DNA from 2 places in the Amycolatopsis sp. cg9 genome. Region 1 is predicted to be linked to the other one. Evidence: riboswitches for the same ligand, from Rfam matches in the RefSeq annotation. Region 1 holds a riboswitch; the other holds the start of a gene.
The links. Region 1 has a riboswitch for glycine ahead of gcvP (aminomethyl-transferring glycine dehydrogenase). Riboswitches for the same ligand answer to the same signal wherever they lie in the genome.
Positions count from the first base shown of each region.

Region 2: linked by a shared signal. The riboswitch ahead of gcvP (aminomethyl-transferring glycine dehydrogenase) and the one ahead of gcvP (aminomethyl-transferring glycine dehydrogenase) in region 1 are both predicted to bind glycine.

Region 1 covers NZ_CP166850.1:8,008,218-8,023,713, reverse strand. The annotation lists gene garA (glycogen accumulation regulator GarA) at 1-329, shown strand, start outside; gene AB5J73_RS37260 (MerR family transcriptional regulator) at 326-1,072, shown strand; gene AB5J73_RS37255 (bifunctional nuclease family protein) at 1,286-1,759, shown strand; gene AB5J73_RS37250 (MerR family transcriptional regulator) at 1,801-2,196, shown strand; gene trxA (thioredoxin) at 2,208-2,543, shown strand; gene AB5J73_RS37240 (TetR/AcrR family transcriptional regulator) at 2,524-3,156, opposite strand; gene AB5J73_RS37235 (MerR family transcriptional regulator) at 3,435-4,013, shown strand; glycine riboswitch at 4,056-4,154, shown strand; gene gcvP (aminomethyl-transferring glycine dehydrogenase) at 4,326-7,214, shown strand; gene AB5J73_RS37225 (LuxR C-terminal-related transcriptional regulator) at 7,195-7,929, opposite strand; gene AB5J73_RS37220 (hypothetical protein) at 7,997-8,665, opposite strand; gene AB5J73_RS37215 (NAD-dependent epimerase/dehydratase family protein) at 8,795-9,742, shown strand; gene AB5J73_RS37210 (glycosyltransferase) at 9,739-11,913, shown strand; gene AB5J73_RS37205 (GtrA family protein) at 11,843-12,340, opposite strand; gene AB5J73_RS37200 (NAD-dependent epimerase/dehydratase family protein) at 12,478-13,632, shown strand; gene AB5J73_RS37195 (nuclear transport factor 2 family protein) at 13,681-14,040, opposite strand; gene AB5J73_RS37190 (hypothetical protein) at 14,219-14,386, shown strand; gene AB5J73_RS37185 (helix-turn-helix domain-containing protein) at 14,423-15,232, shown strand; gene AB5J73_RS37180 (aldo/keto reductase) at 15,276-15,496, shown strand, end outside.
Region 2 covers NZ_CP166850.1:4,525,061-4,540,556, reverse strand. The annotation lists gene gcvP (aminomethyl-transferring glycine dehydrogenase) at 1-1,786, opposite strand, end outside; glycine riboswitch at 1,826-1,924, opposite strand; gene AB5J73_RS21745 (helix-turn-helix domain-containing protein) at 2,200-3,489, opposite strand; gene AB5J73_RS21740 (hypothetical protein) at 3,562-3,759, shown strand; gene AB5J73_RS21735 (3-oxoacyl-ACP reductase) at 3,756-4,523, opposite strand; gene AB5J73_RS21730 (aldehyde dehydrogenase) at 4,523-5,890, opposite strand; gene AB5J73_RS21725 (gamma-glutamyl-gamma-aminobutyrate hydrolase family protein) at 5,887-6,597, opposite strand; gene AB5J73_RS21720 (glutamine synthetase family protein) at 6,578-7,942, opposite strand; gene AB5J73_RS21715 (general stress protein) at 8,154-8,678, shown strand; gene AB5J73_RS21710 (alpha/beta fold hydrolase) at 8,772-9,656, opposite strand; gene AB5J73_RS21705 (DUF1700 domain-containing protein) at 9,825-11,057, opposite strand; gene AB5J73_RS21700 (PadR family transcriptional regulator) at 11,054-11,377, opposite strand; gene AB5J73_RS21695 (Lrp/AsnC family transcriptional regulator) at 11,467-11,913, opposite strand; gene AB5J73_RS21690 (SMP-30/gluconolactonase/LRE family protein) at 11,977-12,879, shown strand; gene AB5J73_RS21685 (MAB_1171c family putative transporter) at 12,867-14,171, opposite strand; gene AB5J73_RS21680 (hypothetical protein) at 14,168-14,716, opposite strand.

The DNA of each region.
Region 1 (15,496 bases):
CCCTCCCGGCGGGTTCGGCGCTGCTGGTCGTGAAGCGCGGGCCCAACGCGGGTTCGCGGTTCCTGCTCGACCGCGACACCACCAGCGCCGGGCGGCACCCGGACAGCGACATCTTCCTGGACGACGTCACGGTCTCCCGCCGGCACGCCGAGTTCCGGCGTGAGGGCGGCGAGTTCGTCGTCATCGACGTCGGCAGCCTCAACGGCACCTACGTCAACCGCGAGCCGGTCGACCAGGCCGTCCTCGCCGGCGGCGACGAGGTCCAGATCGGGAAGTTCCGCCTGGTCTTCCTGACCGGCCCGGGGCACGGGGGCCAGGGGGCGCAGTGACGGCGGCCGGACGGCCACAACGCGACGGGTTGAGCATCGGGGCCGTTCTCGCGCAGCTGCGCGGCGACTTCCCCGATGTCACCATCTCCAAGATCCGGTTCCTCGAAGCCGAAGGCCTGGTCCAGCCGGGCCGGACGCCTTCGGGGTACCGGCAGTTCGCCGCGGCGGACGTGGAGCGTCTCAGGTTCGTCCTGGCCGCCCAGCGGGACCACTACCTCCCGTTGAAGGTCATCAAGGAACAGCTGGACGCGGCGGACTCGGGTGCCGAGCCCGCCGCGGCCCTGCCCCGCCCGCCGCGCCGGCTGGTGCCGATCGACGCACCGGCCGAGAACGTCGGCTTGCCCGTGGCGGACGACTTCACCACGGGCAAGGAGCTGCGCCTGACCCAGGAGGAGCTCCTGGAGCAGGCCGGCATCGACGCGGCCGCGCTGGCCGAGCTGCAGCAGTACGGCCTGGTCCGGCCCGGTCCCGCCGGGTTCTTCGACCCGGACGCGGTGCTGGTCGCGCGGACGGTGCGGGCGATGACCGAATTCGGTATCGAGCCGAGACACCTGCGTGCCTTCCGCGCCGCGGCCGACCGCGAGGTCGGGTTGCTGGAGCAGATCGTGACCCCGGTGTACCGGCATCGTGACCCGGAGGCCAAATCGAGGGCCGACGAAGTGGTGCGCGAGCTGGCGGCACTGTCCGTGACGCTGCACACGCTCCTCGTCAAGGCCGGAATCCGTGGCGTCGCCGGGTGTTGATCGTAACGGGGCGGTGAGATCCTCTTTGCGGTCCCATGTCAATGACTGAATGTTCGGCACCGCATGCCGTACCGTGAAGGCACGGGTTTGCGGCAGGCGAACCGAGAGAGTCCGGACAGCGAGCACAGCGCGCGGATGACGGGTAGCGTCGACAGTGGCGGCGCGAAGCCGTTCCACCGCTGAAGCCCGTGCACGAGAGGGAGGCGAAATCCGATGAGCGAAATGCGCGTCGTCGGGGTGCGGGTCGAGCTGCCCGCGAATCAGCCGATCTTGTTGCTGCGGGAGACCGAGGGCGAACGGTACCTGCCGATCTGGATCGGCTCGGTCGAAGCCACCGCCATCGCTTTGGAGCAGCAGGGAGTCCGCCCGGCCCGTCCGCTCACGCATGACCTGCTGAAAGAGGTCATCGGAGCACTCGGCCGGGAACTCGAGCAGGTCGTGATCACCGACCTCAAGGAAGGCACGTTCTTCGCGGAGCTGGTCTTCGACGGCGACATCCGGGTGTCGGCCCGGCCGAGCGATTCGGTCGCACTGGCCCTGCGGATCGGCGTGCCCATCCACGCCGTGGACGCGGTGCTGGAAGAGGCGGGCCTGATCATCCCGGACGAGCAGGAGGACGAGGTCGAGAAGTTCCGCGAGTTCCTCGACTCCGTGTCGCCGGAAGACTTCCGCGGAGCGGACACCTGATTTCTTGCCTTGACGCGGACGTCAACGTCTAGCGTCGGGGTATGCGGATCGGAGAATTGGCGCAGCGCACGGGTGTCACCACCCGTGCGCTGCGTTTTTACGAGGACCAGGGCCTCCTCGCGGCCCGTCGCTCGGCGAACGGCTACCGCGAATACGACGAGGACGACCTCCAGCTGGTCAAGGAGATCCAGACCCTGCAGACGGTCGGGCTGACCCTCGAAGAAACCCGGCCGTTCGTCGAGTGCCTGCGCAGCGGTCACGAAACCGGCGACTCCTGCGCGAATTCGATCGAGGTCTACCGCCGCAAGCTCGAAGAAGCCGACGCGCTCTTGTCCCGCCTCGGCGGCATCCGCGCCGAGCTGGCCGCGAAGCTCGCCGGCGCGCTCGCCCGGCAGGCGCCCGATCCGTGTGTCGTGCCCGAATCCCCGCGTCCGTGAAGGAGCCGCTCATGTCCGGAGTCACCGAAGTCACCGACTCGACCTTCGCCGAGGCCCTCGGCAGCGACGTCCCCGTGCTGGTCGAGTTCTGGGCCACCTGGTGCGGCCCGTGCCGGATGGTCGGGCCGGTGCTGGCGCAGCTGGCCGCCGAGCGCGCCGGGGAACTGGCCGTCCGCAAGATCAACGCGGACGAGAACCCGGAGACGACCCGGTCCTACCAGGTCATGTCGCTGCCGACGATGATCCTGTTCCGCGGCGGGGAGCCGGTCGAGACGATCGTCGGCGCGTTCCCGAAGGCCCGCATCGAAGAGCGGCTCGACCGGGCCCTCACGGCGCCGTCGCTTTGACGAACGCGTCCGCCACCTCGCGGCCGTACTTCTCCACGTCCAGCGCCGGGTCGGCCGCGTAGGCCGCGGCGACGCCGTCGATGGCCTGCGCGATGGACATCGCCATCACCTCGGGCGTGAAGTCGCCGAAGGCACCCTCGGCCTGGCCCTGTTTGAGCTGGCGGGCCAGTCCGTGCACGCGCAGGTCGTCGACCAGCACCTTCGTCATCACCCAGCCGTCGACGTCGTCGGCGTTGGCGGCCAGCTCCGTCAGGACCCGGACGCACTCCGGGTACGTGCGCAGGAACGCGATCGACGTCTCGATGTGCGCCCGCAGGTAGCCGGGCCGGTCGGCGGGGTCGAGGCCGCCGCCGGTGCGTTCGGCCAGGTACTCGTTCTTCGTCTCGACGACCGTGCTGAGCACGGCCTGCATCAGGCCGGCCTTGTTCGTGAAGTGGTAGGAGATGAGCCGGGTGCTGCTGAGCCCGGCCCGCTCCTTGATCTTGGCGAACGTGGTCCGGCGGTACCCGAGGTCGGCGAGGACGCCGATGGTCGCGCCGATGATCTGCGCGCGGCGGGCGGCCTCGGCCGGGCTGAGCCCCAGTTCGGCCATGAGGTCGGTGTTTACTTGCATGAGTAAAAAGTTACTCGGCTGAGTAAATCGAGTCAAGGGGTTTAAGTCCGCGTGTGTCGGGTACGGCGAACGGCGCAAAGGCTCATCCGACCGTTGAGGCTTGCCGCGCGTCGCGTTGACCGGCACTGTCCGGGCGCTTACCGTCGAAGGAGGTAAATCGCCACGGTGTGATTCACGGTCTGGGGCCGGATCGTGGTGATTGATCTCCGGCGGGTCCCGCTCCTGGGACCGTCCGGCTGTCATTCGCCGGCCGTCAGGTCGGGCGAGGGGAGGCTTGCGTGGTCGAGGCTGGTTCCGAGAAGCAGCCTGTTGAGGTCGCGAGTGGCGAGCAGGGTGAGCTGTTCCCCGACAACTCGCTGCCGGACGAGCTGGTGGGCTACCGCGGGCCGGCCGCGTGCCAGATCGCCGGGATCACCTACCGCCAGCTCGACTACTGGGCCCGGACGAAGCTGGTCGCACCCAGCATCCGCACGGCGCACGGCTCCGGCTCGCAGCGGCTGTACTCGTTCAAGGACATCCTGGTCCTCAAGGTCGTCAAGCGGCTGCTGGACACCGGGGTCTCGCTCCAGAACATCCGGGTCGCCGTCGACCACCTGCGCGTGCGCGGGGTCCGAGACCTGGCCCGGGTGACGCTGTTCTCCGACGGCACCACCGTCTACGAGTGCACCTCGCCGGAGGAGATCGTCGACCTGCTCCAGGGCGGCCAGGGCGTCTTCGGCATCGCGGTCAGCGGTGCCATGCAGGAGATCAGCGGGACCATCCACGAATTCCCGGCCGAACGCGCCGACGGCGGGGTCGTCGAGACGCACCAGCCGGACGAGCTCACCCAGCGCCGCAACGCACGCAAGACCGGTTGATCACCGCTGCGGCGGACGGAGTAAGGTTCCCGGTGCGGTCGACGAACCCGCGCGGGAGAGTCCGAGCCTCACCTTGAGCTCGGCGCCGAAGGAGCAAGTCCTCCCCGGAACCTCTCAGGCACCCTGGACCGCGCGGATGAGACGCCTCTGGAAAGCGGGTCGTCAGGACACAGCCTGATGGCCCCGCCGACGGTGCAAGCCCGGCTCAACCACGCGGGCGAAACTCTCAGGCGCCCTTCGGGGTACGGACAGAGTGGGGAGGCCGGGACACCGCGGTCCCGGCTCAGCCCCGCTGTCCCCCAGGAGGCCGCCGTGCACCCGTCACTCGCCTCGCTGGAGCAGGGGACCCCCTTCGCCGACCGGCACATCGGGCCTGGTCCGGACCAGCTCGGCCGGATCCTCGACGTCATCGGCGTCGCTTCCCTCGACGAACTCGCCGGGCACGCCGTCCCCGAGTCGCTGCGCGCGTCCGCCGAGCCGCTCGAACTGCCCCCGGCGGCCTCCGAAGCCCAGGCGCTGGCCGAACTGCGCGCGCTGGCCGCCCGCAACCGCCCGACCGCCGCGATGATCGGGCTCGGCTACCACGACACCGTGACGCCGCCCGTGATCCGGCGGAACGTGCTCGAGAACCCGGCCTGGTACACCGCCTACACGCCGTACCAGCCGGAAATCTCCCAAGGGCGGCTCGAAGCGCTGCTCAACTTCCAGACCGTGGTCGCGGACCTGACCGCGCTGCCGATCGCGAACGCCTCCCTCCTCGACGAAGCCACCGCGGCCGCCGAGGCGATGACGCTGGTGCGGCGGGCCGGGAAGTCCGCGTCGAACCGGTTCGTCGCCGACCGCGACACCCTGCCGCAGACCCTCGCCGTGCTGCGGACGCGGGCCGAGCCGCTGGGGATCGAGCTGGTCGTGGAAGACCTGTCCCAGGGACTCACCGGACTCGGGCTCGGCGGGGACTTCTTCGGCGTGCTGCTGGCCTACCCGGGTGCGTCCGGCGCCGTGCACGAGCTCGACCTGACCATCGCGGAAGCCAAGAAGCACGGCGCCGCGGTGATCGTGGCCGCCGACCCCCTCGCCCTGACGTTGTTGCGGCCGCCGGGTGAGCTCGGCGCCGACGTCGCCATCGGGTCGACGCAGCGGTTCGGCGTCCCGCTCGGCTTCGGCGGTCCGCACGCGGCGTACCTCGCGGTGCGGAAAGGCCTGGAGCGCCAGCTGCCCGGCCGCCTGGTCGGCGTGTCGAAGGACGCGGACGGCGCGCCCGCGTACCGGCTCGCCCTGCAGACGCGCGAGCAGCACATCCGCCGCGAGAAGGCGACCTCGAACATCTGCACCGCGCAGGTCCTGCTGGCGGTCATGGCGTCGATGTACGCCGTGTACCACGGGCCCGACGGGCTCCGCGCGATCGCGCTGCGGACCCACCGGATGGCCACCGTGCTCGCCGCCGGCCTGGCCGAAGGCGGCGTGGAGGTCGTGCACGGCGAATTCTTCGACACCGTGACCGCGGCGGTGCCGGGCCGGGCCGACGCGGTCGTCGCGGCGGCCCGCGACCTCGGCGTCTCCCTGCGCCGGATCGACGCCGACCACGTCGGCGTCGCCTGCGACGAAACGACCACACGGGAGCGGCTTTCGTTCGTGTGGAAGGCGTTCGGCGTCTCGGTGTCCGATGTGGACGGCCTGGACGCGGACACGGCCGACGCGCTCCCGGCCCCGCTGCGGCGCACGAGCGAGTTCCTCACGCACCCGGTGTTCCACGAGCACCGGTCGGAAACCGCGATGCTGCGGTACCTGCGCCGGCTGGCCGACCGGGACTACGCGCTCGACCGCGGCATGATCCCGCTCGGCTCGTGCACGATGAAGCTCAACGCCACCGCGGAGATGGAACCGGTCACCTGGCCGGAGTTCGCCGGGCTGCACCCGTTCGCGCCCGCCGAGGACGCCGCCGGGCTCCTCGAAGTCGTGGCCGACCTGACCGACTGGCTCGCGCGGATCACCGGCTACGACGCGGTTTCCCTGCAGCCGAACGCCGGCAGCCAGGGTGAGTTCGCGGGCCTGCTGGCGATCCGCGCCTACCACCGTTCGCGCGGCGAGGACGCGCGGGACGTCTGCCTGATCCCGGCCAGCGCGCACGGCACGAACGCGGCGAGCGCGGTGATGGCGGGCATGCGGGTGGTCGTCGTCCGCTGCGGCGACACCGGGAACATCGACCTCGCGCACCTGCGGTCCACTGTGGACGAGCACCGCGGCGACCTGGCCGCGATCATGCTGACCTACCCGTCGACGCACGGGGTGTACGAGGACACCGTCGGCGAGGTCTGCGCGGCGGTGCACGACGCGGGCGGGCAGGTCTACGTCGACGGCGCCAACCTCAACGCGCTGATCGGCGTCGCCCAGTACGGCCGGTTCGGCGCCGACGTCTCGCACCTCAACCTGCACAAGACGTTCTGCATCCCGCACGGTGGCGGCGGTCCCGGCGTCGGCCCGATCGGGGTGCGCGCGCACCTGGCGCCGTTCCTGCCGAACCACCCGCTGCAGCCGGCGGTCGGTCCCGCGACCGGCGTCGGCCCGGTCAGCGCGGCGCCCTGGGGCAGCGCGTCGATCCTGCCGATCTCGTGGGCGTACGTCCGGATGATGGGCGCCGTCGGCCTGCGCCGGGCGACGCTCGTGGCGGTGGCCAACGCCAACTACGTCGCCCGGCGCCTCGGCGAGCACTACCCGGTGCTGTATACCGGCCGGTCGGGTTTCGTGGCGCACGAGTGCATCCTGGACCTGCGGCCGCTGACGAAGGCGACGGGCGTGACCGTGGACGACGTCGCGAAGCGGCTGGCGGACTACGGGCTGCACGCGCCGACGATGTCGTTCCCGGTCGCGGGCACGCTGATGGTCGAGCCGACCGAGAGCGAGGACCTGGCGGAGCTGGACCGCTTCTGCGCGGCGATGGTCGCGATCCGCGCGGAGATCGACCGCGTCGGGTCGGGGGAGTGGCCGCTGGCGGAGTCCCCGTTGCGGCTGGCCCCGCACACCGCGGGCTGCCTGGCCGGCGACTGGAACCGCCCGTACAGCCGGGAGACGGCGGTGTTCCCCGCCGGCCGCACCGCGGCGAAGATCTGGCCCCCGGTCCGCCGCATCGACGGTGCGTCCGGCGACCGCACCCTGATCTGCTCCTGCCCACCGCCGGAGGCCTTCACGACTTTTCACCAGTGACGTGGAGCAGCAGTTCGGTGCGGCTGGTGACGTCGAGCTTGCGGTAGATCCGCTGCAGGTGCTTCTGGACCGTCCGCGGGCTGATGCCGAGGCGGCGGGCGATCTCGCGGTCCGTGGCGGCCCGCGCGACCAGATCGGCCACCTGCTGTTCGCGGGCGGTCAGCTCCGGAGCCGTGCCGGGGACCGGCCGGACCGCCGGGCGCTCGTGCCGGGCGAACGCCTGGGCCAGGTGGGGCGTGAGCAGCTCGACCAGGTCGTGGTCGCGGGCGGAGAACCCGGGCCGCGACCGGCTGAGCGTCAGGACGCGCCCGTGCCGATCGTCGACCTGGACCACGCACAGCAGCTGGTCGACGGTCCCGCGCGGCCGGTAGAAGTCGGTGTAGAACGGCAGGCCGCGCAGCGTCCGGAGGTCGGCCAGGTCGGTCAACGCGGCCGCCGTGCCGAGCCGCAATGCCCCCGAGCGGTACGCCGCGAACCCCGGGTGCTGGTGCGCCAGCGCCCGGAACTCCGCGTGGCGCATCAGGTTGTGCTCCGGCCGGTCGGTCACCGTGCCGGTCAGGCGGCGGGTCGTGTGCTCGGTGCTCGTGCACGAGACGACGTCGCAGCCGACCAGGCGGCCCAGCGCGGCCAGGCCTTCGCCGGGGCCCGCCGCCTTCAGCTCGCGCACCACCTCGAGGGTGCGGTGCAGGCACCGCGCCGTCAGTTCACTGCTCACCCGGAATCCCCCTCGGCTCGTCCGGTCAAGAAAGACCCGGGCGAGCCGAGGGAGATACGAACCGGTGTTATCGGGCGATCCGGACGTTCAGCGTGGTGTTCGCCCCAGCGCTCACCATCGACTGCGCGATGCTGCTGATCCCGGCCGGCGCGCTGTAGGAGTTGTTGTTGCTGTCGTCCTCGTCGTCGGTGTGGAAGAAGCCCGACGAGTCGACCCCGGAGAACACGAGGTAGCCGAAGCCGACGTTCGGGAACGCCGTCGTCGTGGCCACCCCCGGTGCGAACAGGCAGAACCGCAGCAGCGTGTTGCTGTCGCTCACGTTCGGGAAGATGTTGCCCGAGAACGAGTTGTTGTTGCTGTCGTCCTCGTTGTCGAACCGGCGCGAGAACTCCTGCGAGCCGTTCGGGCAGTTCGCGCCCAGCTTGAGCACCGAGTAGGGCCGGAACGAGCCGGACTGCGTGACGCCGCGGAACGCGGCGCCGTTGACCCGGCAGAAGAACATCTCCGTGTTGCTCGTGCTGCTGACCGCCCCGATGAAGCCGCCGCGCGAGTTGGCGTTGCCCGAGTCCTCGTCGTCCATCCGGATGACGATCGCCTCGGTCCCGACCGGGCACGACCGGCCCGACGGGATGACGCCGACGTCGGTCGTCGCCGCCTGGGCGGGCGCGGCCGACAGGGTCAGCGCTCCCGCGAGCGATGCCAGGAGCAGTGCCGGAACGGTGAAGAGTCGTTTCATGGTTGGTCTTCCTCCCCATTGCTGTGTGACCGCTCAAGGACACCAAGCCGGCCGGGGGAGCGGCCATACGCACTTCTGCGTACGCGGGTCCACGGGGCCCGCACAGGAACGGGAGGTAGGTTGGCCGCCATGGCGAGTGCGCACGGTCCTGATCGGACGTCCGTGGTCGTGACCGGCGGCAGCGGCTTCATCGGCCGGGCCGTCGTGCGCGCCCTCCTCGACCGGGGCGTCCCGGTCACCGTCGTGGACCGGGTGCCCTTCCCCGATGACCTCGACGGGGTCCGCGTGGTGACCGGCGACCTCCGCGAGGCCGCCGTCCGCGAGGAGGCCGTGACCACGGAGACCGCGGGGATCGTGCACCTGGCCGCGCTGACGTCGGTGCTGAAGTCCGTCGAGCTGCCCGAGGACACCTTCGCCGACAACGTCCTGGTCACCCAGGAACTGCTCGAGCTCGCCCGCCGCCGCGAGGTGCCGAAGTTCCTGCTCGCCTCCACCAACGCGGTGATCGGCGACGTCGGCACCGCGACGATCACCCCGGACCTCCCGCTGCGGCCGCTGACGCCGTACGGCGCGACCAAGGCGGCGTGCGAAATGCTGCTCTCGGGCTACGCCGGCGCGTACGGCATGACGACGTGCGCGTTGCGGTTCACCAACGTCTACGGCCCGGGAATGTCCCACAAGGACAGTTTCGTGCCGCGCATGATGCGCGCCGCGTTGTCCGGCACCGGCGTCAAGGTCTACGGCGACGGCCGCCAGCGCCGCGACCTCGTGCACGTCGACGACGTCGTCCGCGCGATCCTCTCGGCCCTCGACAGCGGCCACACCGGCCGCGCGATCGTCGGCGCCGGGCGCTCGGTGTCGGTGCTGGAGATGGTCGACGCCGTCCGCGAGGTGACCGGCGCCGAGCTGCCCGTCGAGCACGTCGACGCGCCGGCGGGGGAGATGCCCGCGGTGGTCGTCGACGTCTCGGCGAGCGCGGGGACCATCGGGTACCGCCCGGAGGTCTCGCTGGTCGACGGGCTGGCCACGGCGTGGAAGTACTTCTCCGGGCTCGACCGTCCGAACGCGACACCGTGACGGCGTTCCTGCGCCGCCACTGGCTGCTGCTCCTGCTCCTCGTCCCGGCGATCGCCCTCCGGGTGCTGACCTGGCTCGCCTACCGGCCCGCGCTGCTGTACATCGATTCGTTCCGCTACCTCGACAACCTGCACGCCCTGCGCGCGGACCAGCTGAACCCGATCGGCTACGACCTCGTGCTGCGGCCGCTGCTGGCCGTCGGCGGCCTGGCGTGGGTGGCGGCGGTCCAGCACGCCGGCGGGATCCTGATCGCGATCGGCGCCTACGCGCTGGTGCTGCGGCTCGGCGGCCGCCCGTGGGTCGCGGCGCTCGCCGCGGTGCCGGTGCTGCTCGACGCTTACCAGCTGCAGATCGAGCAGAACATCATGTCCGAGGTCGTCTTCGAGGCGGTGCTCCTCGGGCTCCTGTGGCTGCTGCTCGGCCGGGGTGCGCCGGGCTGGAAACGCGCCGGCGCGGCGGGATTGCTGCTCGGGTTCGGCGTGCTGACGCGGCTGATCGGCATCTCCCTCGCCCTGCCGCTGCTGGTGTTCCTGGTCGTCGCCGGGGGAGCGTGGCGGCACTGGGCGGGCTGGCGCCGGGCCGGCATCGGGCTGCTCGGCCTGCTGGCGGTGCTCGTGCCGTACTCGGCGCGGGTGCACTCGGAGACCGGGAAGTGGGGGCTGACCGGCCCGTCGGGCAACATGCTCTACGGCCGCACCGCCGCCGTCGCCGACTGCGCGAACCTCCACCTCGGCCCGACGCTGCAGGTCTTCTGCCCGGCCGAGCCGCGCGAGACCCGGCTGGTGGACAACTACACGCACGCCGACCTCGACCCGAACTGGCCGGGCCCGCTCCCGCCGGGCGCCGACAAGGCCGCGCTGGCCCACGAGTTCGCGATCGACGTCCTGGAGGAGCAGCCCGGCGACGTCGCCGCGGCGATCCTGGGCGACTTCGCCAAGAGCTTCGCCTGGAGCCGCGAACAGGACCCGGCCGACGTGCCGCTCGACCGGTGGCAGTTCCAGCCGACCTACCCGCAGTGGGCCGACCAGTCGCTGATCGACCTGGTCACCCGGCAGAACGACGGCGTCGTCGCGAGCGTCGACCAGCCGCTGGCGAAGGTCCTGCGCGACTACCAGCTGGGCGGCGGGTACGTCTCCGGTGGAGTGCTCGGCATCGGCGCGCTGCTCGGCCTGCTGACCGTTTTCCGGCGCAAGAAGCCCCTGGACCGGGCCCGGGCGGGCGCGCTGCTGGCGGCGTCGAGCGGGCTGGTGCTGCTCTTCGCCTCGGCGGTGTTCCAGTTCTCCTGGCGCTACCAGATCCCGGCGCTGGTGCTGTTCCCGGTGGCCGGCGCGCTCGGCTTCACGACACTGACCTCGGCCGGCCGGAGGCGCCTCGCCGCCTTCCCCGACGACGTCGACGCCGGGGCGCTGGCCGAGTTCCACCGCCGCCACCCGGAGCTGGCGCTGGCTCCGCTGACCGTCGTCATCGCCGCCTACAACGAGGCCGGCGGCATCGGCGAGGTCCTGGAGAAGATGCCGGACCGGTGCCTCGGGATGCCGGTGGACGTCCTCGTCGTCGTCGACGGCGGGACCGACGACACGGCCGCGATCGCCGAGGCGCGCGGCGCGTACGTGTGCGTGGCGCCGCGCAACCGCGGCCAGGGCGCCGCGCTGCGCCTGGGTTACCACCTGGCGGCGGAGTGCGGCGCCGAGTACATCGTCACGACCGACGCCGACGGGCAGTACGACAACAGCGAGCTGGAAGCGCTGGCTCGCCCGGTCGTCGAGGGCACGGCGGACTTCGTCACCGGGTCCCGGCGGCTCGGGCACGAGGAGGCCGACAGCCGCGTCCGGTGGCTCGGCGTGCGGGTGTTCGCCGCGCTGGCGTCGGTGCTGACCGCGCGGCGGATCACCGACACGTCCTTCGGCTTCCGCGCGATGCCGGCCGAGCTGGCCTGCTCGGTGCCGCTCAACGAGCCCCAGTACCAGTCGTCGGAGCTGCTGCTCGGCGTCACCGCGCGCGGCGCCCGGGTCACCGAGCTGCCGATGAGCATGCGGCTGCGCAAGGCGGGCAAGAGCAAGAAGGGCGGCAGCCTGGTCTACGGCGCGAACTACGCCCGCGTCATGACCGGGACGTGGTGGCGGGGGTACGTGCTGCGCCGCGGCCGAACACGACGCGGTCGAGCAGGGTGAACTTGAGGACGAACACCACCGCGTAGCTGCCCACGTACGCGCCGTCGACGAGCACGACCCACCAGAAGTGCGGCACGTCCGCCCGCGCCAGCAGCGAACCGGCCAGCGTCGTCAGCCCGATCGAGGCGAGGCCGCCGAGACCGATGACGGCCAGGTAGGGCAGCAGTTCCCGCCGGACGCGCGGCCGCCCGGTGCGGCCCCACACCCAGCGGCGGGTGACCAGGAAGTTCAGCACCGCCCCGGCCGCCCACGCCAGCGCACCGGCGAGCGCGGCGGCACCGCCGGTGGCGAGGACGGCGAGCAGGACGACCTGGCTGAGCACCGTGGCGGCGACCGACGTCGCGGCGGCGCGGGCCAGCCGGGCCCAGCCGCGGCGGCGGGTCTTCTCCGCCGTGCGGGGCCGCACGCCGTTGGTTACGGTCGTCATGTCCCCATCCTCCCCGGGTGCCGGTCGCGCCGCCGTCCGACCCCCCTACGCATAGGAGATTCACAGCTCTTTGCCAGGTGCTCATCAGCACCTGATCGATAGCGTCGGGTTCTTGAACGAGCAGGAAAGGCGGCACAATGCGGGTGCTGGTTCTCGGCGGTGACGGATATCTGGGCTGGCCGACCGCGCTGCACTTATCGGACAAAGGCCACGAGGTGGCGGTTCTCGACAATTTCGCCCGGCGCGGCTACGACGACGAACTCGGCGTCGAAAGCCTGGTCCCGATCGAATCGCTGAAGGACCGGATCGCCGCCTGGCACGAAGTGTCGGGACACGCGATCACCAGCTACGAAGGCGACCTGCTGGACGCGGAATTCCTGTTCGGCGCGGTGCGCGAGTTCGAGCCCGACGCCATCGTCCACTATGCCGAGCAACGGTCGGCGCCGTATTCGATGATCGACCGCGAACACGCGGTGTACACCCAGCACAACAATGTCGTCGGGACGCTGAACCTGCTCTACGCGATCGCGGAGCTCAACCCCGCGATCCACCTGGTCAAACTGGGCACGATGGGCGAATACGGCACGCCGAACGTCGACATCGAAGAGGGCTGGCTCGACCTCGAGCACAACGGGCGCAAAGACCGCGTGCTGTTCCCGAAACGGCCGGGATCGTTCTACCACCTGACCAAGGTGCACGATTCGCACAACATCGAATTCACGTGCCGGGCCTGGGGGCTGCGGGCCACGGACCTCAACCAGGGCGTCGTGTACGGGCAGCAGACGCCGCAGACGGCGCTGGACGCGCGGCTGGCCACCCGGTTCGACTACGACGCGGTGTTCGGCACGGTGCTGAACCGGTTCGTCATCCAGGCCGTGCTGGGCCAGCCGCTGACCGTGTACGGCAAGGGCGCGCAGACCCGCGGCCTGATCGACATCCGCGACACCGTCGAGTGCATCCGCCTCGCCGTCGAGCACCCCGCCGAGGCGGGGGAGTTCCGGGTGTTCAACCAGATGACCGAGAGCCTGTCGGTGGCCGCCATCGCCGAGCTCGTCGCCGACCGGTTCCCCGGCCCGGTGCAGATCGAGCAGCTGGAGAATCCCCGCACCGAGGCGCCGGAGCACTACTACAACGTGAAGCACACCGGGCTGGTCGGGCTGGGCCTGGAGCCGCACCTGCTGTCCGACACGCTCATCGAGTCGATGTTCGACATCGTCGGCGCGAACAAGCACCGGGTGAACCCGGAGAAGCTGCGCCCGACCGTGCGCTGGCGGGGCGCGCTGAAGAGGTAGCGGCACCGCGTGCGGGCTCCCCTGCCCGGGAGCCCGCACGCCGTCCGGTCAGCCGGGGAGCTTGTCGAGGAAGCCGTGCACCTTCGCGATCTTCCCGCCTTCCAGCTCGACGACGTCGAACCCGATGGCGACCGGCTCGGCCCCGGGGGTGCCGAGGTACCACTGGAACCGCGCGAGGTCGTGGTGGGCGTCCGGGTCGGCGGGCAGGCTGAAGGTGAGCCCGGCGAACTGCTGCTGCGCCCCGCCGACGAACTGGTCGATCCCGTCGTGCCCGGCGACGGCCCCGAGCGGGTCGGTGTAGCCGGCCCCTTCGGTGAAGACGTCGGCGATGAGGGCGCGCCGCTTGTCCCCGTCGGTCTCGTTCCAGACGGCGATGTACTGCTCGACGAGGCCGCGAACGTCGCTCATGGTTGGTTCCTTTCGTTGGGGGACAACGGTCTTCGTCGTCCTGCGCTGGGACCCACTCTGGCGGCGCGACGGCGGCCCGTCGATTACGCGGGAGGTAATGCGCTGGCGTTCTCCGGCCCGGTTCCGCGAAACTTCGCCGCGTGGAAGAAAGCTCGCCACTGCCGGGTTCGAGCGAGGCGTGACGCCCGCCGGCCTGATGCGGGCCTGCTACGGCGCCCGTGACGCCATCTGCGCCGCAGCTCCGGAAGGAACCGATGATCCGGCCGAGGACGAGGTCCTCGACCTGATGGACCGGCTCACCGGCTGGTGCCGTCCCGGCGCGCGGCTGCCATTACCCCCGAAGTAATGGCAGCCACCCCGCGATCGTCGTAGCGTCGCTCGCGTGACGACTACGGTGCAGGCGGCCGCGCGGCAGCGGCCGGTGGGTGAGCTGCTGCGGGAATGGCGTGACCGGCGCCGGATCAGCCAGCTCGACCTGGCGATCTCGGCGGACGTCTCCACCCGCCACCTCAGCTTCGTGGAGACCGGCCGGTCCAAGCCGAGCCGGGACATGGTGCTGCGGCTCGGTGAGCACCTCGAAGTCCCGCTGCGCGAGCGCAACCGGCTGCTCCTCGCCGCCGGGTACGCGCCCGCCTACACCGAGAACGCCTTGGGGGACCCCGGGATGAGCGCCGTCCGCCAGGCCGTCCGGCAGCTGCTCGCCGGGCACGAGCCGTACCCGGCCGCCGTCGTCGACCGGAACTGGGACCTCGTCGACGCCAACGCCAGCATCGGGCTCTTCGTCGCCGGCATCGCGCCCGAGCTGACCACCAACGTGTTGCGCGCGACCCTGCACCCCGAAGGCATGGCCCCGCACATCCTGAACCTGGGGGAGTGGCGGGCGCACCTGCTGGGCCGGCTGCGGCGCCAGGTCGGGCAGACCGCGGACGCCGGGCTCGCCGACCTCCTGGCGGAGCTGCGCGAGTACCCGTGCGACCAGCCGGTGCCCGAGGTGGAGGTCCCTGGACCGGGTGACATCTTCGTGCCGCTGAAGTTCCGCCACGAAGGCACCGACCTGACGTTCTTCAGCACGGTGGCCACGTTCGGCACCCCGCTGGACGTCACCGTGGCGGAACTGGTGATCGAGTCGTTCTACCCGGCCGACCCGGCGACGGCGGCACACCTGCGCGAGCGGGCCGCGTCGGTGGGATGATGGGCCGCACCCGCGCAGCATCCGAAGTGAGGATCACCGGTTGATGGCCGTCCCGCCTTCGCTCGCCCTGTCCGACGGAGTCCGCATCCCCCAGCTGCTGTTCGGTGTCGCGGGGTTGTCTGCGGCCGAAACCGGCCGGGCCGTCCGCATCGCCCTCGACACCGGCTACCGCGGCATCGACACCGCGCCCGGCACCGAGCCGGCGGTGGGCACCGCCCTCGCCGCGGCGGACGTGCCCCGCGAAGAACTGTTCGTCAGCGTCAA
Region 2 (15,496 bases), 3.5 Mb from region 1:
CCGCGGAGGCGGCGTTGGTGCCGTGCGCGGACGACGGGATCAGGCAGACGTCCCGGGCCTCGTCGCCGTTCGCGCGGTGGTACGCGCGGATCGCGAGGAGCCCGGCCAGCTCACCCTGGCTGCCCGCGTTCGGCTGCAGCGACACCTTGTCGTAGCCGGTGACCTCGGCCAGCCACTCGGCCAGCTGCCCGACCAGCGTGTGGTACCCCGAAGCGTCCTCGGCCGGCGCGAACGGGTGGATGCCGGCGAACTCGCGCCAGCTGATCGGCTCCATCTCGGTGGTGGCGTTGAGCTTCATCGTGCAGGAGCCGAGCGGGATCATGCCGCGGTCGAGGGCGTAGTCCTGGTCGGACAGCTTGCGCAGGTAGCGCAGCATCGCCGTCTCGGAGCGGTGGGTGCCGAAGACCTCGTGGCCCATGAAGCCGCTCTCGCGGGCCAGGCCGTTCGGCAGCGCGACGCCGTCGGTGACGTCGGCCTCGACGCCGAACGCCTTCAGGACCTTCGCGGTGATCGCCGGGGTGCTGACCTCGTCGAAGGCGACGCGGACGTGGTCGGCGTCGACGTGGCCGAGGTTGATGCCGGCCTCGCGGGCGGCCGCGTGGACCTCGGCGGCCTGGCCCGGGACGTGCGCGACGACCGTGTCGAAGAAGGACTCGTGCACGACCTCGACGCCGGTCTTGCGGAGAGCGTCGGCGAAGCCCGCGGCGAGGCCGTGGACGCGCTGGGCGATCCGCTTCAGGCCGTCCGGGCCGTGGTAGACCGCGTACATCGCGGCCAGCACGGCCGGGAGGACCTGCGCGGTGCAGATGTTGGACGTCGCCTTCTCGCGGCGGATGTGCTGCTCGCGGGTCTGCAGCGCGAGCCGGTAGGCGGAGTTGCCGTCGGCGTCCACCGAGACGCCGACCAGGCGCCCGGGCAGCGAGCGCTCGAGGCCGGCGCGGACGGACATGTACCCGGCGTGCGGGCCGCCGTAGCCGAGCGGGACGCCGAAGCGCTGCGTCGAGCCCGCGGCGACGTCGGCGCCGAACTCGCCCGGCGCGGTGACCAGCGTCAGCGCGAGGAGGTCGGCGGCGACCGTGAACAGCGCGCCCGCGGCCTTCGCCGACTCCGAAATCGCGTGGTAGAAGCCGCGGCCGCGCAGCACGCCCGACGCGCCCGGGTACTGCGCGACGACGCCGAAGAACTCGTCCGGCAGGCCGGTCAGCAGGTCGCGGACCTCGACCTCGATGCCGAGGGCCTCGACGCGGGTCCGCACGACGGCGATCGTCTGCGGCAGGCACTCGGCGTCCAGCACGACCTTGTTCGACTTGGACTTGGACGCGCGGCGCATCAGCGTGACGGCCTCGGCGACGGCGGTCGACTCGTCCAGCAGGGAGGCGTTCGCGGTGGCCAGCCCGGTCAGGTCGGCGACCATGGTCTGGAAGTTGAGGAGCGCTTCGAGCCGGCCCTGGGAGATTTCCGGCTGGTAGGGCGTGTACGCCGTGTACCAGGCCGGGTTCTCGAGGACGTTGCGGCGGATCACGCCGGGGGTGACGGTGTCGGAGTAGCCGAGCCCGATCATCTGCGTCATCGGCCGGTTGCGCGCGGCGAGGGCGCGCAGCTCCGCGGTGGCGTCCTCTTCGGACGCGGCAGGCGGGAGCCGCAGGTCACGGGTGGCGCGGATGGCGCTCGGGACGGCGGCGCCGACGAGGGCGTCGAGGCTGCTGTAGCCGCACTCGGCCAGCATCTTCGCGCGCTCGGCCTCGGACGGGCCGATGTGGCGGGCGTCGAACTGCGTTGAAGTGATCGGGAGCTCCTCGGGCCGGGCACACAACGGTGCGCTGGGAACTCCCCCTCTGTCATGGCACCTGAGAGTTTCACCGTGCGGGACACGGCTTTCACCTTGGGTGAGGCGCGGGTGCGCCTGCTTTCCAGAGTGGCCTCGCGCGAAGCGGTAGCAGGTACCTGAGAGATTCCGGGGAGTTTGCTCCTTCGGTGCCCCACCGACTTCGTGAGGGCTCTCCCGCCTCGGCTCAACGGCCCGATCTGCAGTTGTGGCGGTTACGGTACCTGCCGCGTTCGAGATCCGTCCACCTCACCCGGCCAACGCCACAGTGATCCTCGACCCCACCCCGAGCGCCCCAATGTGGCGTTGGGTGCATCCAGCGCACCCAATGTGGCGTTCGGTGCGTCTGACGCACCGAACGCCACATTGGGGCGCTAGGTTCCGGCGACCCGGTGGACCACCTGGCCGGCCAGCGCGGGCGGGCGGCGGACCCGGCCCGAGGGCAGGACCAGGCGCTTGAGCGGGCCACCCAGCGGGACCGGCGGGTGACCCGCGCCCAGCAGCACCTGCTCGACGATCTGCTCGGCGTGCCAGGCCACCGAGTCGTTGAGCCGGTCCAGGGACGGGCGGTCGCCGTCGAAGACGTCCTCGTCGGCCAGGGTCACCTCGTAGTACCGGCAGCCGGGCGGGATCGAAATCGCCTCCTCGATGGCGCGGGCGCCGTCGAGGGGGTCGTCGAACCCCGCTTCGAGCAGCGCCGACCGGTAGATCCGCGCCGCCCGTGCCCGCATCCGCGGCCCGTAGCGGACCACGACCGGGAGCCGTCCGGTCAGGTCCGGCACGGCCAGGCCGTGCAGCAGCATGATCGGCGGCACCGAGTGCACCAGCCGCGGCGCGGGCTCGGCCAGCTCGCGGGCGGTGATCCGGACGCGGTCGGCCATCGCGTCCGGGAGGCCGAAGTAGCGGAAGTCGACGTTGCCGAACCCGAGGCCGTCGGCGACCAGCGACGCCAGCAGCTCGCCGTAGCCCCAGATCGGCGACAGCACCACGACGGGCGGCGCGGTCACGACCGGTGACGGCGCGGGCGGACGCGTCGCCTCCTGCTCGGGCACCTGGATGACCAGCCGCGGCGGCTCGTGCCAGTCGTGCACCTCGGCGACCCGCCAGTACAGCCCGAGCGGCCGCCACAGCTCGCCCAGGACGTCGTGCTCGAGGATCCGGCGCACCTCGGCGTCGTCGTGGGGGAAGTCCCGCGGCGGCACGACCCCGACGTAGTGGTGGTAGGTGACGCGGACCTCGTCGCCGCGGGTGGCCGAGCGGATCCGCATCTCCCAGTCGACCGGCGACGCGGCGATGGCGTTCGCCACCTGCGTCCCGGGCGAGGAGTACACGAGCGCGGTGGCCTGGCGGAGGAACTGCCCGGCCTGGTCGATGCCCTCCCGCAGCGCCTTGGCCGCCTGCGCGACGTGCACCGGCGACGCGAGCGAGCCGGGCAGCACCCCGGCGACGCGCAGCAGCTCGGCCTCCCCGATCCCGGTCACCTCGGCGAGCTGCGCCCAGTGGTCGAAGACGGTCACCTTCGGCGCGTGCCGGTGCTCGATCCAGCTCCGCAGCGTCGACGTCGGCACGCCGATCCGGCGCGCGGCCTCGTCCAGGGAGAGCCCGCGGGAGCGGATGCCGGCCCGGACCGCTTCCGCCCACTCGTCGGCGCGCCAGTGCGTCACCTCACAAAGCTAACGAAACCCGCTAGCTTTGCGCAGGGACAAAACGCCCACGGCCGCCCGACGCTGGTCACCATGACCACCACCGTCGTCGCCTTGACCCTGATCGTCGGCGTGCTGACCTTCGCCGCCGGCGCCTTCCTCGCCGCCGAGGTCGCCGTCCGCGTGCTCCGCCGCCGCGAACGCCTGGTCTCCGAAGAGCGCAGGAAGCTCAACGCCGCCTGGAACTACCTCCGGGAGGTCTACGGCGTCAAGAAACCGACCAAGCGTTAGAGCGGGGTGACGTACGCGCCGGAGATGCCGCCGTCGACCAGGAACTGCGAGGCCGTGATGAAGCTGGCGTCGTCGCTGGCCAGGAACGCCACCGCCGCCGCGATCTCCTCGGGCTCGGCGAACCGGCCGACCGGCACGTGGACCAGCCGCCGCGCCGCGCGTTCCGGGTCCTTCGCGAACAGCTCCTTGAGCAGCGGGGTGTTCACCGGGCCCGGGCAGAGCGCGTTGACGCGGATGTTCTCCCGCGCGAACTGGACGCCGAGCTCGCGGCTCATCGCGAGCACGCCGCCCTTGGACGCGGTGTAGGAGATCTGCGACGTCGCCGCGCCCATCACCGCGACGAACGAGGCCGTGTTGATGATGGATCCCTTGCCCTGGCGCTGCATGTGCGGCAGGACGGCCTTGCAGCAGTGGTACACCGACGTCAGGTTGACCCGCTGGACCTTCTCCCACGCCTCGATGCCGGTGGTCAGGATGGAGTCGTCCTCGGGCGGGGAGATGCCGGCGTTGTTGAACGCGACGTCGACCGAGCCGAACTGCTCGACCGTGCTGTGGAACAGGTTCTCGACCTGTTCGGCGTCGGTGACGTCGGTCTGGATGAACGCGCCGCCGATCTCGTCGGCGACCGCCTTGCCCAAGACCGGGGTCAGGTCCGCGATGACGACCTTCGCCCCTTCGCTCGCCAGGCGGCGGGCCGAGGCGAGCCCGATCCCGCTCGCCCCGCCGGTGATGACCGCCACGCGGCCTTCGAATCGCTGGACCATTACTCCTCCGTGCTCAGAAAGACGTTCTTGGTTTCGGTGAACGCCGCCGCGGCGTCGGGGCCCAGCTCGCGGCCGAGGCCGGACTGCTTGAACCCGCCGAACGGCGTCCAGTAGCGCACCGAAGAGTGCGAGTTGACCGAGAGGTTGCCCGCTTCGACGCCGCGCGCCACCCGGAACGCGCGGCCGGCGTCGCGGGTCCAGATCGACCCGGACAGGCCGTACTCGGTCGCGTTGGCCATGCGGACCGCGTCGGCCTCCTCCGCGAACGGCACGACGGCGACGACCGGGCCGAACACCTCCTCCGCCACGGCCGGGTGCCGCAGGTCGGGCGGGGTGAGGACGGTCGGCGGGAACCAGTGGCCGGGGCCGGCGGGCGCGCTGCCACGGAAGGCGACCGGCGCGTCGTCCGGCACGTAGGAAGCGACCTTCTCCCGGTGCGCGGCCGAGATCAGCGGGCCCATCTCGGTCTTCTCGTCGCCGGGGTCGCCCACGACGACGCCGTGCACCGCGGGTTCCAGCAGTTCCATGAACCGGTCGTGGACGCTCGCCTGCACCAGGATCAGCGACCGGGCGCAGCAGTCCTGGCCGGCGTTGTCGAAGACGCCGTAGGGCGCGGTCGCCGCGGCCTTCTCCAGGTCGGAGTCGGCGAAGACGATGTTCGCGTTCTTGCCGCCGAGCTCCAGCGTCACGCGCTTCACCTGCGCCGCGCAGCCGGCCATGATCTGCTTGCCGACCTCGGTGGAGCCGGTGAACACGACCTTGCGCACCGCCGGGTGCTCGACGAACCGCTGCCCCACCACGGATCCCTTGCCGGGCAGCACCTGGAAGACGTCCGCCGGGATGCCCGCCTCGCGCGCCAGCTCGGCCAGCCGGATCGCGGTCAGCGGCGTCAGCTCGGCGGGCTTGAGGACGACGGTGTTGCCGGCGGCGAGCGCGGGCGCGAAACCCCAGCCGGCGATCGGCATCGGGAAGTTCCACGGCACGATCACGCCGACCACGCCCAGTGGCTCCTGGAACGTGACGTTGACGCCGCCCGGCACCGGGATCTGCTTGCCGATCAGGCGTTCCGGCGCGGCGGAGTAGTAGTTGAGGACGTCCCGGACGTTGCCGGCCTCCCAGCGCGCGTTGCCGATGGTGTGCCCGGAGTTGGCGACCTCCAGCCGTGCGAGGTTCTCGATGTCGGCCTCGACGGCGTCGGCGAAGCGGCGCAACAGCCGCGCGCGGTCGCCGGGGGTGACGTCGCGCCAGGCCGGGAAGGCCGCGTGGGCGCGCGCGATCGCCGCGTCGGTCTCCTCCGCGCCGGTCAGCGGGACGGTCCGCACCACCTCCTCGGTGGCCGGGTTGAGAACGTCGAAGCTGCTGGTCATGCCCTCTCCTTGCTCGCGTCGACGAGGGCCGCGAAGAGCCGCACGTCGTCGCTGTCCTGCTCCGGGTGCCACTGGACGCCGAGGGTGAACTCGCCGGGTACCTCGGCGGCCTCGACCGTGCCGTCGGCGGCCCAGCCGACGGGTTCGAGCCCCGCGCCGAGCCGGTCGATCGCCTGGTGGTGGTAGCACAGCGTCTTGGTTTCCGAGCCGAGGATCGCCGCCGCCCGGCTCCCCTCGGCCAGGGTGACGGTGCCCCGGCCGAACGTCGCGGGCGCGGGCTGGTGCTCGGTGGTCCCCTTCGCCTCCGGCAGGTGCTGGACCAGGGTGCCGCCGAGGGCGACGCTGATCACCTGCAGGCCCCGGCACACGCCGAGCACCGGCTTGCCCGCCTTCCGCGCCGCTTCGAACAGGCCGAACTCGAAGGCGTCCCGGTTCGGCCGGACGTAGGTCGTGGGGTGCTGCTCCTGGCCGTAGCGCCCCGGCTCGACGTCGGCGCCACCGGTCAGCACCAGGCCATCCACAGTGGACACCAGCCGATCGTGTGCGTCGGACACCGGGGGCAGCAGCACCGGGATGCCCCCGGCGGCGACCACGCAGTCGACGTAGACCCGGTGCAGCAGCGCGGCTTCGGTCTCCCAGACCAGGAACTTCGCCGGTTCGAGGTAGCTGGTGAGGCCGATGACCGGCCTAGAGTCGTTCGAAGCCACGGACGAGCTCCCAGTCGGTGACGGCGGCGTTGTAGGCGGCCACCTCGATCTTCGCCGCGTTCAGGTAGTGGTCGACGACGTCGTCGCCGAACGCCTCGCGCGCGAGTTCGCTCTGCGCGAGGGCCGCGGCGGCCTCGGGCAGCGTGGTCGGCACCGTGGCCCGGTCGGAGTGGTAGGCGTTGCCGGTGAACGGCTCTTCCAGCTCCAGCTCGTTCTCGATGCCGTGCAGGCCCGCGGCGATCAGCGCGGCGACGGCCAGGTACGGGTTGACGTCCCCGCCCGGCACCCGGTTCTCGACGCGCAGCGACTCGCCGTGCCCGACGACGCGCAGCGCGCAGGTCCGGTTGTCGGTGCCCCAGGCGATCGCGGTCGGCGCGAAGCTGCCGGGCACGAACCGCTTGTAGGAGTTGATGTTCGGCGCCAGGAAGTACGTCAGCTCGTGCAGCGCGGCGAGCTGGCCGGCGAGGAACTGCTCCATCAGCTTCGAGAAGCCGTGCTCGCCGTCGCCCGCCAGGACGGCGCGGCCCTCGGTCGAGCGCAGGCTGATGTGGATGTGGCAGGAGTTGCCCTCGCGCTCGTTGTACTTCGCCATGAAGGTGAGGCTCTTGCCCTCCTGCGCGGCGATCTCCTTGGCGCCGTTCTTGTAGACGCTGTGGTTGTCGCACGTGCTCAGGGCGTCGGTGTAGCGGAAGGCGATCTCCTGCTGGCCGGGGTTGCACTCGCCCTTGGCGGACTCGGGGTAGAGCCCGGCGCCCGCCATGTCGTTGCGGATGCGGCGCAGCAGCGGCTCGAGGCGCGCGGTGCCGAGCATCGAGTAGTCCACGTTGTACTGGTTGGCGGGCTTGAGCCGGTGGTAGCGCTTGTCCCAGGCGGCTTCGTAGGTGTCGTCGAAGACGATGAACTCGAGTTCGGTGCCGACGAAGGCGGCGAGCCCCCGCTCGGCCAGCCGGTCGAGCTGACGGCGCAGGATCTGCCGCGGCGACACCGAGACCGGCCCGCCCTGCACGCGCTCGACGTCGGCGAGCACCAGCGCGGTGCCCTCCTGCCAGGGGATCTCGCGCAGGGTTTCGAGGTCGGGGCGGAGCACGAAGTCGCCGTAGCCGCTGTCCCAGGAGGAGAGCGCGTAGCCGTCGACGGTGTTCATGTCGACGTCGACGGCGAGGAGGTAGTTGCAGGCTTCGGTGGCGTGCCCGACGACCTCGTCGAGGAAGTACTCGGCCGAGCAGCGCTTGCCCTGCAGCCGCCCCTGCATGTCCGTGAGCGCGACGAGCACGGTGTCGATCGTGCCCGCGTCCACGCGCGCGCGGAGTTCGTCGAGCGTGAGCATGCCTCGCCTGCGTGCCATCGGTCGCCCCAAAGGTTTGATATGAATCCTTTGCCGGTTCTTCCTACCCGGTGAGCGGCGGCGGGTCAACTGGAACAAAGGTATTTTCTTGAACCATTGGTTGGGCCGCCGGTTTGTCCGTGATGCCCGGCTGAGAAGAGTCTGTGAATTCGTGCCGCCGGGAGGAAACCGGGATACTCCCACGTTGTACCGGGCAGGAGAGGTGAGATCGATGACCACAGCATTCACGCAGCAAGGCACGCTCGGACAGCAGCAGGCGCGGCCCCAGCTGCCGACCCTGCCCACCGGCTGGCCGATCGGTTCGTACGAGTCCTACGAGCAGGCGCAGCGCGCGGTCGACCACCTCGCGGGCGCGGACTTCCCGGTCACCGACGTCACGATCGTGGGCGTCGAGCCGATGCTGGTCGAGCGCATCGCGGGCAAGCTGTCCTGGGGCAAGGTGCTCGGCAGCGCGGCGACGTCCGGGGCGATGTTCGGTCTGTTCCTCGGCCTGGTCCTCAGCCTGCTCAACCCGGGCGCGGGCCTGGTCCCGATCGTCCTCGGGCTGGTGGCGGGCCTCGCGTTCAACCTGCTGTTCGGCGCGCTGGGCTACGCGGTGAACCGGAACAAGCGCGGGTTCGTCTCGCAGAGCCAGCTGGTGGCGCGCCGCTACGACGTGCTGTCCCAGCCCCGCAACGCCGAGAAGGGCCGCGCACTGCTGGCGGACCTCGCCGCACGCAGCGCGTTCGGCCACTGAGCCGAGAGTTCGAAGGCCGTCCCCCCGGGGGGGCGGCCTTCGTGCTGTCAGGGCTGGGCGGTGCCCACCGGTAGCGTGGAAAACGGGGGCTGCTCAGGTGCCCGAAGACACCGCCGTGTCCGGCGCCACCGCGGGATCCGGTGTCCCGTCCGGCCGGCCCGCCCGGAGCAGATCGCCCCACCGCGCCCGGTCGTAGCGGGCCGGGGGCGTCTCCGCCAGGAACTCCCGCAAGGTCTCCGCGAACCGCCCCGGGTCCGAGCGGTGCGGGAAGTGGCCGGCCCCCTCGAACAGCACCAGCCGGCTGCCCGGCATCGCCCGGTGCGCGCGCAGCGCGTGGCCGCTCGGCACCACCCGGTCGTGGGTCCCCCACACCAGCAGCGTCGGGATGCCCTCGGTCAGGTAGCAGCGGTCCAGCATGTTGACCACCTGCCCGCGCCAGTCGACGACCGAGCGCAGCGTCCGCAGGAACGCCGACCGCGTGCCCGGCTCGACCAGGCGGAGGTAGCGCGTCACCACGTAGTCGAGGTCCTCGGAGATCCGCAGCAGCTCGGCGAACCCGCGCAGCACCGGCAGCGCCGGCCGCGCGCCCAGCAGGGGCAGCACCAGTCCCGCGCCCGGTGCCGCCGCCAGCCGCAGCAGCGGGTGGACGCCCGCCCCGACGCCGCCCGAGCCGACCAGCACCAGGCGTTCGCAGCGTTCCGGGAACTGGTAGGCGAACTGCATCGCGACGCCGCCGCCGAGGGAGTGCCCGACCACCGTCACCCGGTCGACGTCGAGCGTCGTCAGCAGGTCGCGCATGCCGCACGCGTAGGCGGCGACCGAGTAGTCCGCGCGCGGTTTCGCCGAGAACCCGTGGCCGAGGAGGTCGGGCGCGATGACCGTGAAGTCGTCCGCCAGTTCCGCCAGCAGCTCGAGCCACGTCGACGAGTCGTCGCCGATCCCGTGCAGGAACAGCACCGCCGGGCCGCGTCCGGCCATCCGGTAGGCGCGCTCGTACCCGTGGACCACCCGGGTCCGCGGGGCGAAGGCGTCCGAGAGCACCCGCTCAGCTCAGCACGCCCGCGTTCTCGGGACGTTTCCGGCGCGTTCGGATCGGGTGAACGCCGGGAGCGGGCCCCGACCCGCGCTCCCGGCGTCCGTTCCCCCTTACTTCGTCGGCGTCGGCGTGGCCGGCGCGGACGAAGAAGTGGTGGGCGGCGGCGTCGCCGAAGCGGACGGCGGGACCGTCACCTTCGGGATGGCCGCGCTGAAGGGCACCCCCGCGTCCTCGCGGCAGGCGGAGCGGGACCCGTTGTAGCCGTTGTAGTTGCCCTGGCTGTCGGTGACGCCCTGCTCGATCTTCGGCCGCGGGAACCGGTTGTCCTCGCCGATCTTCTCCTTGGTGCCGCTCGAACGTTCGCAGCCGTAGCGGGTCAGCGCCAGCGGCCGGCCCTGCTCGTCGTAGAGGTAGACCTCGGTCAGCGGCCTGCCCTCGGCGTCGAACGCGTAGACGTTCTCGACCTCCTGGCCGCCGTAGGTGAGCTGCTCGTTGCCGTACCGGTCGGACGACGAGGGGTAGTACGACGCCGACTGCGGCGGGGAGTACCGGTTCGAGATGAGGTCGACCGCGGCGCCGAACCCGCCGAGCGCGCCGCCGATGACGAACGCCGAAACCGGCACGGCCAGCCACAGCAGCCGCCGGTCGCCGCGCACCCGCGGGCCGGCCCACACGATCCCGGCCCCGGCCACGAGCAGGAACGGCAGCAGCAGCACGGCGCTGCGCTGGCGCATCATCAGCAGGACGCCGAAGGCGAGCAGCACCACGGCGCACAGCACCCACCACGCCGGCTTCATCGAGCCCAGCCAGCGCAGCACCTTCCCGGTGTCGTCCTGCTCGCGCCCCTTCGCCAATGTGGTCCGCACCCAGCCGACCTCCGGCAGCGCCAGCACCGGCTCGACCCCGCCGCGCAGCAGCAGCGCGAGGCTGATCAGGAACACCGGCAGGAACAGCAGCAGCCCGAGGAGCACGTCGGGGTCGACGCTGATCGCGGCGCCGAACGCCAGCAGCGCGAGCCCGATCGCGCAGACGACCAGGCCCCACAACGCGATCCGCGGCTTCGCCAGGCTGGGCGCGGCCGCCGTCGTGATCACCTGCGTCGCGCCCTCCCCCGCCGGCGGGTACCCGCCGGACGCGCGCAGCTCGGCGGCGTAGCTCTCGGGCGTCCCGAGCCGTTCGATCAGGGCCTCGACGCGGGCGCCTTCCCCGAGTTCGGCCTCCAGTTCCGCCAGGTGCGGGCGGACGTCCTCGAGGATCTCTTCGATCTCGCTCGCGGGCAGGTCGGCGAGCGCGGTGCGGACCCGCGCCAGATACACCCGCACGGCGGTCGGCTTCTCGCTCATGCTGCCTCTCCCAAAAGCGCGTTCATCGTCACGGCGAAGCTCTGCCAGGTCTTGCCCGACTCCGCGAGCCGCGCCCGGCCCGGCTCGTTCAGGCTGTAGTACTTGCGGTGCGGGCCCTCTTCACTGGGCACCACGTACGAAGTGAGCAGGCCGGCCTTGTAGAGCCGGCGCAGCGTTCCGTACACCGACGCGTCCCCCACCTCTTCCAGGCCCGCGGTCCTGAGTCTTCGCAGGACGTCGTACCCGTAGCCGTCTTCGTCGCGGAGCACCGCGAGGACGGCGAGATCGAGCACCCCTTTGAGCAGCTGACTGATCTCCACTGCACCCTCCAGTCTTACGCTTGGGAAGGTACCACGCATTGCGTAGTAGTGCGCACGGCGGAGGGCCGTACGGGCGTGTCGGGCTGTTCTCAGGCTCCCGTGTCGACCGGGCGCTCGAAGAAGGATTCGAGGACGACGATGGTCTGCGTGCCGGTGACACCGTCGATCGCGAAGAGCCGGCGCAGCGACGCCTGGAGCTCCTCGGTCGTCGCCGTGCGCACCTTGACCAGCAGCGACGCGGGGCCGGCGATCACGTGCGCCTCCACCACCTCGGGCAGCGCTTCGAGGGCTTCGCGCACCGGCCGGTCGCCCATCCACGCGTTCGCGTCGACGAGGACGAACGCCGCGACCCCGCGCCCGACGGCGGCCGGGTCGACGTCGACGGTGGTCCGCCGGATCACGTCCTGCTCGCGCAGCTTGCGCACGCGCTCGTGGGCCGCCCCGGCGGAGAGCCCGACGGCCTTGCCGAGCGCGGCGTACGCCTGCGTCGCGTCTCGCTGCAGTTCAGCGAGCAGCATGCGATCCACGTCGTCCATGACTTGACCATATCAGGTTCGGCGATCCATGCTGTTCACAGAATCTCATTGGGGGTGGCCGGAATGGATCTGATCAAGACCGAGTTCGAGGTGCTGGACGAGCGGTTCAAGCGCGTCAACGGCGACGAGTGGACGCAGCGCCTGCACACCGGCTGCCGCTGGACCGAGGGCCCGGCGTACTTCCCGGCCGGCCGCTACCTGCTGTTCAGCGACATCCCGAACGACCGCACCCTGCGCTGGGACGAGACGACGGGCCGGGTCGGCGTCTTCCGGCAGCCGTCGCACTACTCGAACGGGCACACCGTCGACCGCCACGGACGGCTGATCAGCTGCGAACAGGGCCTTCGCCGCGTGACGCGCACGGAGCACGACGGCTCGATCACGGTGCTGGCGTCGGAGTTCCGGGGGAAGCGGCTGAACAGCCCGAACGACGTCGTCGAGCACTCGGACGGGTCAATCTGGTTCACCGACCCGAGTTACGGCATCGACAGCGACTACGAGGGGTACCGCGCGGAGAGCGAGATCGGCGGCTGCCACGTGTACCGCGTGGCCCCGTCGGGCGAGGTCCGGATCGTCGCGGACGACTTCTCGCGCCCGAACGGGCTGGCGTTTTCGGCGGACGAGTCGCTGGTGTACATCGCGGACACCCGCCAGGACCCCAGCCACATCAGGGTGTTCCGGGTCGGCTCGGACGGGACGCTGGCCGGCGGGGAGGTCTTCGCGACGAGCGACGCCGGCGGGTTCGACGGCGTGCGCGTCGACGCGGACGGCCGGGTCTGGGCGGCCGCGCACGACGGGCTGCACTGCTTCGACCCGGACGGCACGAGGATCGGCAAGCTGCGGATCCCGGAGATCTGCTCGAACCTGACGTTCGGCGGGGCGCGGGGGAACGAGCTGTTCATCACGGCGTCGAGTTCGGTGTACACGCTGAGGGTGACGGTGAACGGGGCCCGCTACCCGCGCTGACCTCCGGCCTCATGCGCCCCAATGTGGCGTTCGGTGCGCTGGACGCACCGAACGCCACATTGGGTGCGCTGGACGCACCCAACGCCACATTGGGGTGCTTGCCGAGACCGGGTGCAGGCGAGCGTGGCCTCGCGGACGCGTGCCACCACCGTGTCGCGCTGCCAGGCTCGGCTCACCTGGACCAGCCAGGCCGCTTCGGCCGCGACGTCCGCCTCGGCGTCGGGCAGGGTCGCGGGCGTGGCCTTCGCCGGGTCGAAGCGGCGGCCCGCGCGGCCCGCTTCGATCGCCGCCGCGAGGGTCACCGCCTCGACCGTGGCCGGCAGGTCCGCTTCGCTCACTCCCTCGTCGCGGGCCGCTTTCTCGGCTCGGGCCGGGAGGTCCGGGTCGAAGTGGGCGCGCAGGGCGAGGTGGCCGTCGCGGATTTCGATGACGCGGCGGTACAGCGCGAACTCCGGGCCGCCCGCCAGTTCGCGGCCCGGGTCCAGGACGATGCCCGGGACCGCCGCGCGCAGGGCCGTCCACAGTGGCTCGATGCGGCGGTACGCCCGGTAGGCCCTGACCCGGCCGATCACCGACGAGACCGCCGGTGACCAGGCGCTGAGCGTCGCGCCCGCCGTCACGAAACCGATCGTCGCGGCGGCGAGGACCGAGGACGGCAGGTCTTCGCGGGCGCCGATGCGGGCCGTCTCGGCGAGGCGGCGGACGTCGTCGACGTCCCAGAACGTCCACGCGAACGCCGCGCCCACGCCGACGACCAGCAGCCACAGCCCGGCGCGCAGCGGTCCCGGCTCCGCGTGCCGCGCGCTGCGGACGAACACCGCGAACAGCAGCCCGAGGCTGATCAGGCTGTACAGCAGGAACAACGCCTTGTCGGCGAGCGCGAACGGCAGCGAGGCGGGCGAGAACACGGTGTCGTCGCCGACGCGTCGCGGGTCCGACAGCGTGAAGCACACCGCGAGCAGCACCATCGTCGCGCCGGTGAACAGCGCGTGCGGCAGCAGGCGGGCGCCCTCGCCGCGCCACACCGACTGCGTGAAGGCGACGGCGAACCCGATCGCGCCCAGCTTCAGCTCGTCGCCGGCCAGGCTGAGGACCCACTCGGCCACCGGGCCCGGGCCGACGAGGGCCGTCATCGCCGGCGTCAGCACCATGATGCCGGTGGCGATGCAGATGCCGAACCCGGCGAGGAACCACATCGTCCGCACCGGCTGGCTGCGGCGCGCCTCGACGAGCTTGTACCCGAACCCGGCGAAGCCCACCACGCACAGCAGGTAGGCCAAGGTCTCGATCACGGCGAACGGCGGCGGGACCGGCCGAACAGCGAATCGAAGCGCTGCACGCCTTCGGGCACGTCGGCGGCCGGCTCGCGCCGTTCCTCCGGCCGCACGACGCGCTGCGCGAGCAGGCTCGCGACCAGCTCGGCTTCCTGCTCCTCGACCTCGCTGTAGGTGGTCCGCCCGAGCACGCGCCGCACCAGCTCGGGCGAAAGGTGCGGCATCAGCTGACGCCCGGCGGCGGCGTCGATGGCCACGCCGTCGGCCCCGGCATCGGAACCGACGTGGCCGCACAGCAGGTGCCCGACCTCGTGCAGCAGGATGTGCCGCCGGTGCAGCGCGGTCGTGTTGGTCGGGTAGAGGATGTAGTCGGCGCGCTCGGTGCTCATCAGCAACCCGCAGGGCGCGCCTTCGGGAGCGCTGACCGGCATGAGCTCGATGGGCCGCCCGCGCTCGGCGGCCAGCCCGGCGACGAACGCCTCGGCATCGAACGGCTCCGGCAGGCTGACGGCGTCGGCGACGTGCCGAGCCCGCCGCCACAACGCACGGCCCGGCCGCCGCAAGGATGGTTGCCGCACTTTCAGGCCTCCTCCACCACGCCCCGCACGAACGGCTCCGGCCGGTTCAACGCGGCGGACCCCGCGGGGATACGCGGCCAGAGCACCTTCGGACGCGCAGGTCCCGAGCCGGGTTCCGCCCCACCGAATCGGACACCCGGACGGCCCAGTCCCCCCGGCGCGACGGTATCCCACGGGCCCGGTCCCGCGAGCGGGGGCCGGTTCCGGTCCGCGAGCGGAGTGGCGGCCGAAGGGGCCGGGACTCCGAGCGGGAGGTAATGCCGCCGGCACGACCTCGCCCGCCGAGGGGCGCCCGGCCGGCGTGGGACTTCGAGCGGAAAGCGGCCTGGCCGGCTCAACCCCACGAGGGGAGTGGCACCCGGCCGCGGCAAGACCCCGCGCGGAACGTGACCTCGCCGGCTCAACCCCACGAGCGAGCCAGCCCACGACCGACGCAAAGCTTCGAGCGGAAAGCGACCTCGCCGGCTCAACCCCACGAGCGAGCCAGCCCACGACCGACGCAAAGCTTCGAGCGGAAAGCGACCTCGCCGGCTCAACCCCACGAGCGAGCCAGCCCACGACCGACGCAAAGCTTCGAGCGGAAAGCGACCTCGCCGGCTCAACCCCACGAGCGAGCCAGCCCACGACCGACGCAAAGCTTCGAGCGGAAAGCGACCTCGCCGGCTCAACCCCACGAGCGAGCCAGCCCACGACCGACGCAAAGCTTCGAGCGGAAAGCGACCTCGCCGGCTCAACCCCACGAGCGAGCCAGCCCGCGACCGACGC